2 regions of the Delftia sp. WSY_12 genome follow, and region 1 is predicted to be linked to the other one. Evidence: riboswitches for the same ligand, from Rfam matches in the RefSeq annotation. Region 1 holds a riboswitch; the other holds the start of a gene.

What was found. Region 1 has a riboswitch for cobalamin ahead of ACF8LI_RS21945 (TonB-dependent receptor). Riboswitches for the same ligand answer to the same signal wherever they lie in the genome.
Region 2: another riboswitch for cobalamin. It lies ahead of ACF8LI_RS23390 (TonB-dependent receptor); the one in region 1 lies ahead of ACF8LI_RS21945 (TonB-dependent receptor).

What each region holds. Positions count from the first base shown of each region.
Region 1 covers NZ_JBICKW010000038.1:10,409-16,337, reverse strand. Annotated here, with positions in the region: gene ACF8LI_RS21945 (TonB-dependent receptor) at 1-2,003, opposite strand, end outside; cobalamin riboswitch at 2,124-2,443, opposite strand; gene ACF8LI_RS21940 (2OG-Fe(II) oxygenase) at 2,456-3,130, opposite strand; gene alkB (DNA oxidative demethylase AlkB) at 3,145-3,795, opposite strand; gene ACF8LI_RS21930 (2OG-Fe(II) oxygenase) at 3,838-4,569, opposite strand; gene ACF8LI_RS21925 (hypothetical protein) at 4,775-5,596, shown strand; gene ACF8LI_RS21920 (hypothetical protein) at 5,745-5,929, shown strand, end outside.
Region 2 covers NZ_JBICKW010000054.1:32,275-38,203, forward strand. Annotated here, with positions in the region: gene ACF8LI_RS23385 (ABC transporter substrate-binding protein) at 1-526, opposite strand, end outside; gene ACF8LI_RS23390 (TonB-dependent receptor) at 537-2,768, opposite strand; cobalamin riboswitch at 2,897-3,181, opposite strand; gene ACF8LI_RS23395 (CHAD domain-containing protein) at 3,220-4,101, opposite strand; gene ACF8LI_RS23400 (YbaK/prolyl-tRNA synthetase associated domain-containing protein) at 4,171-4,662, opposite strand; gene ACF8LI_RS23405 (transcriptional regulator) at 4,744-5,385, shown strand; gene ACF8LI_RS23410 (threo-3-hydroxy-L-aspartate ammonia-lyase) at 5,430-5,929, shown strand, end outside.

The sequences.
Region 1 (5,929 bases):
CGCGGGTCCACCTGCCAGCTCAGCGCGGCGTCGGCCACGGTGTAGGCGGGCAGGTTCACGGTATTGGCGTTGTTGCCAAAGCGGTCACCCACGTAGCGCAGGCCCAGCGAGGCCTGCCAGGCGCCCACGCGGTAGTGGCCCCAGAGGTTGGCCGTGGTCTTGGCCACGTTCTGCGGGCGGTTGCCGGCGCGGTTGCCGCCGGCCTCGATGAGCTTGTCGAACTGGGCATCCACATAGGACAGGTTGCCCTCCAGGCGCAGGGCGGGCGTGGCCTGGAAGTTGGCAGTGACCTCGGCGCCGCGCGAGGACTGGCTGCCGCCCTGGATGGAGATGGCCGGGCGGTCGGGGTCGCGCGTGATGATGTCGTCCTTCTTGATGTCGAACACGGCCAGCGTCCATTCGCCGCGCCCGCCTGCCACCTGCTGCTTGATGCCGATCTCGGCCTGGTGGCCCTTGCTCAGCTTGTAAGCCGTGTTGGCCAGGTTCAGCGAGACCAGGCTGTTGACGGGATCATGGCCCGAGCTGATCTGCCCATAGACATGGGTGTCGCGGGCCAGCTCATAGGTCAGGCCCAGGCGCCAGGAGGTGGCGGCCAGCGTCTTGTTGAAATCCGCGCCGCCCACCAGGGAATGGCTGGCAAAGCTGTAGACATCGCGGCGCAGTCCGGCCATGGCCAGCCAGCGGTTGCTGATGCGCCAGGCATCCTCCAGGTACAGCGCATGCTGGGTCACGCCGGTTTCGGTCTTGGCCTTGGTGACATCGGGGCTGGCCCAGCTGCCATGCACGGGGCCCCAGGCCGAGACCGTGGACGAGCCGCCATAGGGCGAGTTGTTGGACAGCCGCAGGTTGATGCGCGCGGCCTCCCAGCCCATGGCGATCTTGTGCGAGCCCCGGTCCACGTTCAGGCCCAGGCGATTGCCGGTCTGCTCCAGGTCGTGCAGGATTTCCAGGTAGTCGGAGCGGCCCACGGTCCAGGTGGCGGGGTTGAGCGCGTAGGCCTCGATGTTGCGCCAGTGGCGGTCCGACTGCACGTGGTACAGCTCGTTGCGCACCGTCAGCCAGTCATTGGCCTTCCATTGCACCTTGGCGCGCAGGCGCTCGTCGGCATAGCGCAGCACGCTGTCTTCGGCGTTGTAGTTGCGGTCGCGCAGGGACTCCACCACCTTGCCGTCCAGGCCCGGCGTGCCCCAGTAGCGGCTGGGCTTTTGCACGCTGCGGTCGGCAATCAGGTCGATCTGCAGGTCGCTCGTGGGCTCCAAGCGCAGCGTGCTCATGAACTTGCCGTTGCGCGACTGGTCCAAGTCGCGCTCGCCCGCGCTGCGCGCGGTGTAGCTGTCGATGCGGTAGCTGGCATAGGCGCCCAGGGCGCCGGTCACGCCCAGGCCCACGCGCAGCGTGTCGTCCGTGCCAGCGCCCAGCAGCACCTCGGCCGAGCTGGTGCGGCTGGGCTGCTTGCGGATGGCGTTGACCGTGGCGCCCATGGTGCCGCTGCCATACATCAGCGAGGCCGGGCCGCGCAGCACGTCGATGCGCTCGTAGCCCCAGCTGTCCCCGGGATAGGCCGTGGTGCCGGCGGCCACGCCCAGCACCATGCCGTCTTCGGCCACGCCCACGGAGTTCACGCCCGCAAAGCCACGGCTGCTGAAGGACAGGCCGCCGTTGCCCGGCGTGCTGCTGGAGGTCAGGCCCACGGTGCGCGTGACGGCGTCCACCAGGGCGTAGTCGCCGCGCTCCTGCATCTGCTCGGCAGAAACACCATCCACGCTGGCAGGCACTTCCTGGTTGGAGACGCCGGTATGGCTGGCCGAGCGCGCAGGCTGGGCCAGTTGCTGGCCGATGCGTTCGGCCTGGCCGGTGACCTGCACTTCGGGCAGGACAGTCTGTGCCTGCACAGGAGCGGACAGGAAGGCGCAGGCCAGGGCCAGCGGGCTCAGCCGAAGGCAAAGGGAATCGGCAGCACGGGTGCTGGGAACGCAGGAAAGGGAGGAATGCATTTCGAACATCGGTCTTCGACCGCCTGATGCGAAAGCAAGGCACTGCCGCCTCTCCAGCCAGCGTGCAAGGATAGGGTGCAGGACATTGCCATCCGCACCCCGCAGACAGTCAAGAAAGCGCCCGCTCAGCGGGCGCGAAACGCAGCAGGCCGGTCTCCGGGCTCACAAGCGGCGCAAGGACATGCCTTGCGCCCAGCGCCCCGTCTTCCCAATCCACCCGCGAAAAGCTGCATGTTGCAGACCACGCCATGAACCAGTGACAGCCTGTCATCGCCCCTCCGCAGGGTTGCGGAGACTGGCGGGACAGGCGTGGAGCGCCTTGACTTGTTTACCGTTGCGGGGGCAGCCAAGGCCTGTGCCGGCAGCGCAAAAAGCATTTGCTGGCAGTCACCTTGTTCCCGTTTCATCCCCATGGCTGGCATGTGGACACCTGTTGCACGGATGCCTTTGCAGGCGCGGCATTATAGCCAGCGGCCCGCGTCGGTAGCCTGCGGCGCGTCGTGCAGCAGCAGTTCCAGCCCCAGGCGCCCGCCCCGGTGAACGCGGCTGATGGCATGGCGCAGGTGCACGCGGTAAAAGCCTGCCGCACCGCGCACCGGGCGCGGCCCCGTGGCGATGATGGCCGCATCCCCCAGGCCCAGCGGCAGCACCATGGGGCGCGATTGCATGCGCGGTCGCTGCTCGGTCATCACGAACTCGCCGCCCTCGAAGTCCTGGCCCGGCCGGGACAGCAGCAGCACCAGCTGCAGCGGGAACACCGCCGCACCTTCGCTGTATGAGCGCAGCGGGGCATGGCCCGCCTGCGCCACATGCAGCAGGTGCGACTGCGGATGCATCTGGCCGCGCTGGTGGCCCAGCTGCCCGAAGGCCTCGAACGAGGCGGGCAGGGCAGGCTGCATGTCCATTTGGGCACGCCAGCGATTGGCAATGGCAAGCAGGTGCCGGTACAGCACCGGGCGCCATGTGTCGAGGGAGGGCGGCAGGCCATTGCGCATGGCCGCCTCGCTAGCCAGGGCGCGGCTTTCATCCGCATTCAGCAGCCGTGGCAGCAGGCAATGGCCCTCTGCATCGAGCTGGGTGGCAATGCGGCCCCAGTCCAGGCCGGCGAAGCGATCACTGCTGTTCAGCCCATCCATTTCGACCCCTCCATTCAACCCGCCTTGCGAAAAGTGAGATTGATGCGCCGCCCGCCCAGCAGCGGGTGAGGCTGGTCCTTGAGCGGCAACACGCCGTGGTGGCGCAGCCGATCCACGCCGCCCCAGACCACCACGTCGCCATGCTGCAACAACACCCTGGCCGTCTTGTCCGCGCGCGCAAGCCCTCCAAACAGAAATGTGGCCGGCATGCCCAGTGACACCGAGACGATGGGCGCGACAAGGTCACGCTCGTCGCGGTCCTGGTGCAGGGACAGGCGGCTGCCGGGCAGGTACTGGTTGATCAGGCAGGCGTCGGGCGCGAAGCCCTCGAAGCCCGCAGCGGCGGCCGCTTCGCCCGCCAGCTGCGCAAACACGGCCGGCATGGCGGGCCAGGGCTGGCCGCTGACCGGGTCGATGGCGCTGTAGCGGTAGCCGCGCCTGTCGCTGGTCCAGCCCAGCGTGCCGCAGTTGGTCATGGCCACCGACATGGTGAAGCCGCCCGGCGTGACCAGATGGCGCAGCGGCGCCTGGGCCATGACGCCGTCCACCGCAGCCAGCAGTGGCGCCGCATGGGGCAGGGCATGGCCGCGCAGCACCACGGACTGGGGACCAATGGGTTCGATGCCCATGGGAGGTTCATCGGCAAAAAGATCCAGCGTGCTCATACCGGCCGTCCATCAAAGTGCGTCATATCAGAGTGCGTCATATCAGAGTGCGTCATGAAAGATCAGCCCCACGGTATGGCGATGGCCGCTTCGGACGCGGCTGACGCCATGGCGCATGGCCGCGCGGCGGTAGCCTGAGCGCCGCCCCGGCACGGGCCGGTGGCGCACGGCCAGGACCAGCGCATCGCCCTGGTCCAACGCCATCACATCGGCCCGTTGCCTGTCGCCATCGGCCTGGGTGATGACGAATTCCCCGCCCGCAAAGTCCTGCCCCGGCCGCGACAGCAGCAACACCACCTGCAGCGGAAACACATGCTCTCCATAGACATCCTGGTGCAGGCAGTTGTAGTCGCCCTCGCCGTATTGGAGGATCAGCGGCGTGGGCCGCAACTGGCCGTGCGCGTGGCAGCGCGCCAGGAAGTCCCGCAGCCGGTCCGGATAGCGCACATCCAGCCCCATGCGCTGGTTCCAGCGGTTGGCCACCGGCACCAGGCGGGAATACAGCTGTTCGCGCAGCCTCTGCAGCAGAGGTGGCAAGGGGTAGTCGAAATACCGGTATTCACCACGCCCGAAACCGTGGCGGGCCATGACGATGCGGGAGCGAAAACCGTCTTCCCTGGTGTAGAGGGCCGCCAGGTCACGGCATTGCTGCGCGTCCAGCAGGCCGGGTAGCCGGGCACAGCCGTGCTCGTCGAGCTGGTGCTCCATCTGCGTCCATTGGCAGGGCGGGGCGGATTCGCAAGCTTCGTTGTCGAAAAGACGGAGGTTGTGCATGGCGGGCGCGGTTGGCGGTATGGGCGCTGTGGGCAATTGCCGCAGTCTAGGGCGCCGCAGCAGCGCCTGCATCCCGCTTCTTGCAGTGGACAGAATGTCAACCGGCGGCAGCGCCTGCCAGCCGCGTGCTGGACAGGCCTGGGAGGGCCGGCTGGCAGCTGCAATTGAACAATCGCGGCATTCCTGCAAACGCCTCAGGCCCGCCATGTCCAGCAACGTCCATCACCTCTATCTGTTCTTCGATACGCCCCTGCAGCTGCGCCGCGTGCAACTGATCTGCCAGTACCTGGCCCGGCAGTCCTGGGAGCAGGCCGAGCGCTGGATCCATGAGCTGGACCCCGCCCTGGACCGGTCCGTGCTGTGGGATGACGACTGGAGCAATGCCAGCGCCCTGGGCCATCCCCAGCATCTGGAGCTGGGCTTCGACACCCGCACCACGGCGGGCATGCCCTGGCGGCTGCTGGAGACCTTGTTCCAGCACGGCCTGCAGGCGGCGGTGCTGCATGTCTTCTACGACCAGGTGGGAGAGAGCGAGCGCTATCACTTCGATGCCGGCCAATGGGTCAGCCACCATGCCTGGCTGGCCCGCTACCCGGAGCGCCAGGTGCTGGTCGATCCCGACGCAGAGGTCTATCCGCGCCCGGGGCAGGAAGAGGGCAACGATGGCACCTCACTCAGCAATCCCGCCCAGCCCATGGCCATCAGGCAACTGCGCGAGCGTGACCAGGAGCGCGATCGCCAGGCCCAGGAGTCCGTGCAGGCCCTGCTGGAGACCATGGCCAGCCTGCGCAAGAGCGGCGTGTCGCCGGTGGACGGCATCGCGGGCCTGTTCATGCTGCGGGCAGGCTTTCGCGGACTGTGCGAGGCCGTCGCGTTCACCGTCGTTGCCGCCCTGGCTTTCAGAGGCAAGGGCCTGTGGCTCTGGCTGGCCCTGGGATTGGTACTGGCGGTCGTGCTGCCGCTGTACCGGATGGCCAGTGCGCGGCGGGAGTTTGCGGGGCAGGGCGGCAGCGAACCGGCATCCTGAGACAATCCGCGCTCGGCAGAATGAAACAAATTGCACAAGATCCGGCAAAGTCCCAGGAGAGGGTGAACAGGATGTGGATACCGACCGTCGTCACGGCAGGATGGACATGCGCCATCAGGCGCCGTCTTTTTGAGCAGGGCCAACGCTGATGCAGCCCACCGCAATCGAGCAGGGCCCCGCCGTGGCCGCAGGCGTTCATGAGGATTTCGGCCATCTTCTGGGTCTGTACATGCGCCGCATCCGTGCCAGCGCTTCGGGGGTGGCCACCGAGATCGGGCTGAGCCGGGAAGCCGTCAACAACTGGAGGAATGGGGTTTCCCTGCCCAATCCGCG
Region 2 (5,929 bases), on a different contig from region 1:
GCGCCTCCTGCGCCAGGGCCAGCGCCTGGCCGCGCGCCTGCACGCCCGTGGCGCGGGCCACCAGGCGCAGGTTGTCCATCACCTCGGCCAGCGAGCGGCTGAGCAGCACCATCACCGGCACGCCGATGCGCTCCATGGGATCGACCAGCTGGTGCGCCGCCTGGCGCGCGGGCGTGACGATGACCAGGTCCGGCTGGCGCGCCACCACGGCGTCCACCGAGAACCCCAGCCGCCCGCCCACCTTGGGAATGCGCTCCACGCCCGGTGGAAAGCGCGTGAAATCCTCCACGCCCACCACGCGGTCCAGCAGGCCCAGCGCGGCAACCAGTTCGGTGTTGGAGGCAAAGATGGAGACGATGCGCTGCGGCGGCGCGGCAATCTCCACGCGCCGGCCCAGCGCATCCTGCAGCACCACCGGACCGCCTGCAGCGACGGTGTCGGCCCAGGCCGCGGGCAGGCCGCAGCCCAGGGCCGCCGCCGCGCCCTGGCGCAGCAACTGGCGGCGCGTGGTGCTGGATTGCCTCATGCCATGGTCCTCAAAACTCTGCCTGCAGGCCGACCATGAGTTCGCGGCCCGCCATCGACGTTCCGCAGCCGCCGTTCTGGTACGCCGGGTTGGCGATGCAGGGCGCACGGTCCAGCGCGATGAAGATGGGATGGCGGTTCAGGTCGAACAGGTTGTTGACGGCTGCGAACAGCTTGACGCCCGGCGACACGCGGTAGTCGGCACGCAGGTTCCAGATGGTGAAGGCGCCCTTGCGGTGGATGAAGGTGCTGCGGGGCTCGCCCTGGGGGATGAGCAGCGCCTCTTCCGTGTCGTACCACATGGGACCGCGCAGCAGCGTGGACAGCTGCAGGCTCCAGTCGCCCTGCAGGCGCCCGCTGCCGCGCCCGTAGCGCACGCCGGCCGAGGCCTCGTAGCGGTACATGCGCTGCACCTTGTCGGTATTGGCCGACGCTGGCGATCCCTTGTCCCGCATGCTGAAGTGGTAGTAGCCACCAGCCCAGGCCTTGAGCTGGTGGCCCGTCAGGTTCAGCGCCCGCGCCAGGTCCATGTCGGCCTGCATTTCCAGACCGCGCGCCACGATGTCGGCCGCGTTGTTGGCGTAGTCCGAGGTATTGGTCGTGGCCCCGCGCGAGACGGTGATGATGCGGTCGCTGATGGTGTTCTGGAACACGGCCGCATCCACGCGCCAGCCGGGCTGCTGCAGCGCGGCGCCGACCTCGATCTGGCGGCTGGTCTCGGGCTTGAGGTTGGGGTTGCCGAAGGTGCGGCCACCGCCGACGGCCGTGAAGTCCGAGGCCAGCTCCGTGGCCGTGGGCGCGCGGAAACCCGTGGAGGCCGCAGCGCGCAGCGTAAGCCGGTCCGTGGCCTTCCAGGTGGCGCCGGCCGACCAGGTGTGGTTGTCGTAGTCGCGCGTGCTGGCCTGGGCCAGGGCCAGGTTGGGCGTCTCGTCGAAACGCGTCGTGCCCCAGGTCTTGCGCAGGCCGGCGCGCAGGGTCAGGCGATCGTCGAACAGGGTCTGCGCGTCCTCGAAGTACAGCGCGTGCACCTGCTCGGTCTGGTTGTTGTCGTAGGGCGCAACCTGGCCCGCCGGGCCGCCCGGCATGGCCACGCGCAGGCGGTCGGAGCGCAGCTTGCTGCGCTCCCAGTCGAAGCCCATCAGCAGGTCATTGGTCTGGCTGACACGCAGGCGCGGCTGAAAGCGCAGGCCCGTGGCGTCCAGCTGGCGGTGGTTGTAGTCGCGCGCCGTGCCGGGCACGGCACTGTTGCCCGAGCGGATCACGGGCGAGGCCCAGTTGAACTCATCGGTATCGACCAGGCTGTAGAGGTGGGTCGTCCAGCTCAGGCGCTGGCCGGGCAGTGCGCCTTCGTAGGTCAGGTCCAGCGAGCGGTTGCTGCGGTTGTCTCGGCTGTAGATGTTGGCGCCCGATCCGCGAAAGCCCGCGTTGTAGATGCCGTCCGTGCGCAGCTGCAGCTCCACGCGGTGCAGCTCGTGCAGCTGCCAGCCCAGGGCGCCGCTGGCGCCGCGCCGCTTCCAGCCCGTGTTCTCCATGCGCATGCCGCCGTCGCCCGACTCGTAGTCGCCGCGCCCGCCTGCGCTCACGCCGAAGTACCAGTCGAAGCGGTCATTGGCGCCGGCCGTCTGCGCATCGGTGCGCCACAGGTCCCATGAACCGGCCTGGACCTGGGCGCGCGTGCCGGGTGCCGTCGCCCCCGTCTTCATGATGATGTTGACCACCCCGCCCATGGCCTGGCTGCCGTAGATCACCGAGGACGGGCCGCGCACGATCTCGATGCGCTCCACATCCGAGGGGCTGAGCTTGGACAGGTTGGCCGTGCCCGCGCGCCGGCCGTTGACCAGCACCAGCACCTGGCTGCGGAAGTCGCGCCCCTGGCCGTCGGTGGAGGCGCCGCGCAGGTTCATCGAGGTCTGGGCCGCCGTCCATTCGCTGAGAAAGCCCACGGCGTTCTCGGCCAGCAGGTCGGTGACCGAGCGCGCGCTGGAGCGCTCTATGGCCTCGCGGTCGATGGTCTGCGTGGTGCCCGCGATGCGGCTGCGCGCCTCGGGCCGCGCCGTGGCGGTCACGAAGACGGCGTCCAGCGCATCGTCGGCGGATGCACCGGCTTTGCCGGCCGCCGGTTCCTGTGCGGCGCCGGCCGCCGCGGCGCAGCAGGCCAGCACGGCCGCAGCGGTGGCCGGGCGCAGGAAGGGAGGAAGGGGAAAGGGGCCGGAACAATCGGCGGCCAAAGAAGCGAAGCGCATGCGTTGAATCCAACTGCCCCAGTCACCCGTGGGGCCTATCGTCTGAACCACGCCGCACGGCGCGCACGCCGGAGCCGGCCACGCCAGCGCAGGCTGGGGCCGGACCGGACAGGCGCACTCCCGCGGCGTCCGAAAGCAATGCAGAAGGCCGGTATCCGGGCTTGCGGAACGCTGCGGCGCGCAGGGTGGGCGCGCTGCAGCAGGCATCCCCGCCTTCCCATGTCCGTCCAGACACAGTGGCTTGCGGCGCGCAACCGGTGGGTGGCGCGCCAGCGTGGGGAGTTGTATTCCGCTGACCGTTGCGGGGGCAGCGCAGGCATTGCGAGCGGCCACCTCGATGGCATCGCGCACCTGCTTCCCGTTGAACCCCTGGCCGGTGAACGGCATGAGGCACCTTCAGCAACAGCGCACCGCCACGGCCCAGGGGCTGCGGCGGTGCGCCAGCGGCGGATTATCGCCCAGCCCAGAAGCCCGGCACCCGGGCCAGCGCCCGCAGCGCGCGGCGGCTGCTGCGCGCGCTGGTGGCCAGGCGGGCCTGCAGGTAGCCGGCGGCGAACCAGGCGCGCGGGTCGCGCGCGGCCTCGGCATGGAAATGCTCGGCCGCCACGGCCATGTCGTTGTGCAGGCCCAGCGCGTCCTGGGCGGGCACCAGCGCCTCGGCAAAGCGCCGGCCCTTTTTGCCGGGCCACATTCCGGGCGCGAATTCCCGTGCAAAGTCCGCCAGATAGCGCAGGCGCTTGAGCCGCTTGCGCACGCGGTGCTGCTGCGACAGCGGCAGGCGGTCGAAGTGCCGGCCGTCGCGCAGCACCTGGCGGTGCAGGCGCGCCAGCCGCCGTGCCAGGTACTTGCGCGTGCCTGCGGCGGACAGGTGGGCAAAACGGGCCGATGGCTCTGCCTGCGGCGCCTGCGCCAGCGCCTGGATCTCGGCCAGCGCGTGCAGGAACGGCGGCTCGCGCACGGCAGCGGCTGCATCCGCCTGCACGGCCTGCGGCGCCTGCCAGTCGCACAGGGGCGCATGGGCGGCCTGCAGCAGCGGGCGCACCACATCGGCCAGCGTATCGGCATCGCGCAGCGTGCCCAACTGCGCAAAGGCCTGGGCCAGGGGGTCATCCCATTCGGCGCGCATGCCGGGCGCCAGCCCCGCGCACTCACGCAGCACGGTGCGCAGGCGCCGCAGGGCCACGCGCAGCTGGTGAATGGTCTCGGCATCGCTGCCACCGCCCTCCAAGACCGCCAGATGCGACTGCACCTGGGCCAGGGCAGCAGCCAGCGCCGCACGCACAAAGCCGGCCGCATCGGGCCGGTCAGGGTGCTGCTTCGCAGGGGTGGACATGGTCAGGCAAGGAGATGTGGACGTTGCCGACGATTGTGGGCGCAGCCCCGCGCCAGGGTCAATCCATGGTCAATCGGCGCCCTCCCCGCTCAGGCTGTGCAGCGCGGGCCGGGCAATGCGCACATAGTCGGCCGAGTCCAGCACGATGGAGCGGTCCAGCCGGCCCGCATTGAAGGCGATCTCGGCAAAGCGCTCCACCAGTGCCGGGTCCACCACCAGGCGCACCTGCGGGTTGAAGGAGAACGGCGGCACCGATCCCATCACGCAGCCGGTGGCGGCCTGGGCCTCCTCTGGCGAGGCCAGCGTGGCCTTGCGCACGCCCACGGCCTGGGCCAGGCGCTTGAAGTCCAGCTTACGGTCGCCGGGCAGCACGGCCAGGAACAGCTGGGGATCGCCCGCACCGGACGCATCGCGGCTCTTGCAGAGCATGGCCTTGGCACCCTGGCCGGGTGCCGTGCCCCGGATTTCGGCGACGAGGTCGGAGCGGCCCTCGGCAGGGTGCTCGATCACGCGAAAGCGCGCGTCCTGGGATTGCAGCAGGTGAACAAGGGTGTCGAACATGGCAGGGAGCACAAGAAACGGACAAGAAGGCAGGTCGCCTGAGTTTTGACATTTTGTCCAATTCAAAACAAAATGTCCAATATGACACAACGCACTCCCGAGCAGCGCCAACTGCTGGAACAGGTGGCCAAGATCGCCGAAGGCCTGGGCCAGACCCTTGCCCCGTTCTGCGAGGTGGTGGTGCATGACCTGCTCGACCCGTCCCATGCGGTGCTGGCCATCCACAACAATCTCTCGGGCCGCGAGGTCGGCCAGGGCGCGACCGAGCTGGGCCTGGCCCGCATCCAGGACCCCGGCTACGAGCAGGTCATCGCCAACTACCCCAACCAGTTCGCCGATGGCCGCCAGGCCAAGAGCACGTCCATCGGCATTCGCGACTCCGAGGGCCGCTACATCGCCGCCCTGTGCATGAATGTGGACCTGACGATGTTCCAGGGCTTCCAGAGCATGCTCAACCGCTTTGCCGCCGTCAGCGGCGACACGCCGGCCCGCGAAATGCTGGCGCCCATGGGCGCCGGGGCCGGTGCCGACGCGGTGCGCGCCCGCATCGACCAGTTCGCGGCGCGCCTGGCGACCACGCCGCGCGCCCTCAAGCCCGAGGAGCGGCGCGCCCTGGTCCGTGAACTCAAGGGCGACGGCCTGCTGGACCTTCGCCGCTCCATGGAGACCATTGCCGCCCACCTGGGCGTGTCGCGCGCCACGGTCTACAGCTACGCCAAGTAGGTCCCGGCACCCCGCCGATCTGCAACTCCTTCTCTCCCGTACCGATGACAAGCCTTCCCACCTATGACGAAGTGGCCGCAGCGGCCCAACGCATCCAGGGCCATGCCCACCGCACGCCCGTGCTCACCTCGCGCACGCTGGACGAGGCGCTGGGCGCACGTGTCTTCCTGAAGTGCGAGAACCTGCAGCGCATGGGCGCCTTCAAGTTCCGCGGCGCGTTCAACGCCCTGTCTCGCTTCAGCCCGGCGCAGCGCAAGGCCGGCGTGGTGGCCTTTTCCTCGGGCAACCACGCCCAGGCCATCGCCCTGGCAGCGCGGCTGCTGGAGATCCCCGCCACCATCGTCATGCCGCATGACGCGCCCGCCGCCAAGGTGGCGGCCACCAAGGGCTATGGCGGCCAGGTGGTGGTCTACGACCGCTATACCGAAGACCGCGAGCAGATCGGCCGCGACCTGGCCGAGCGCCACGGCCTGACCCTGATCCCGCCCTACGACCATGCCGACGTGCTGGCCGGCCAGGGCACGGCCGCCAAGGAACTGTTGGA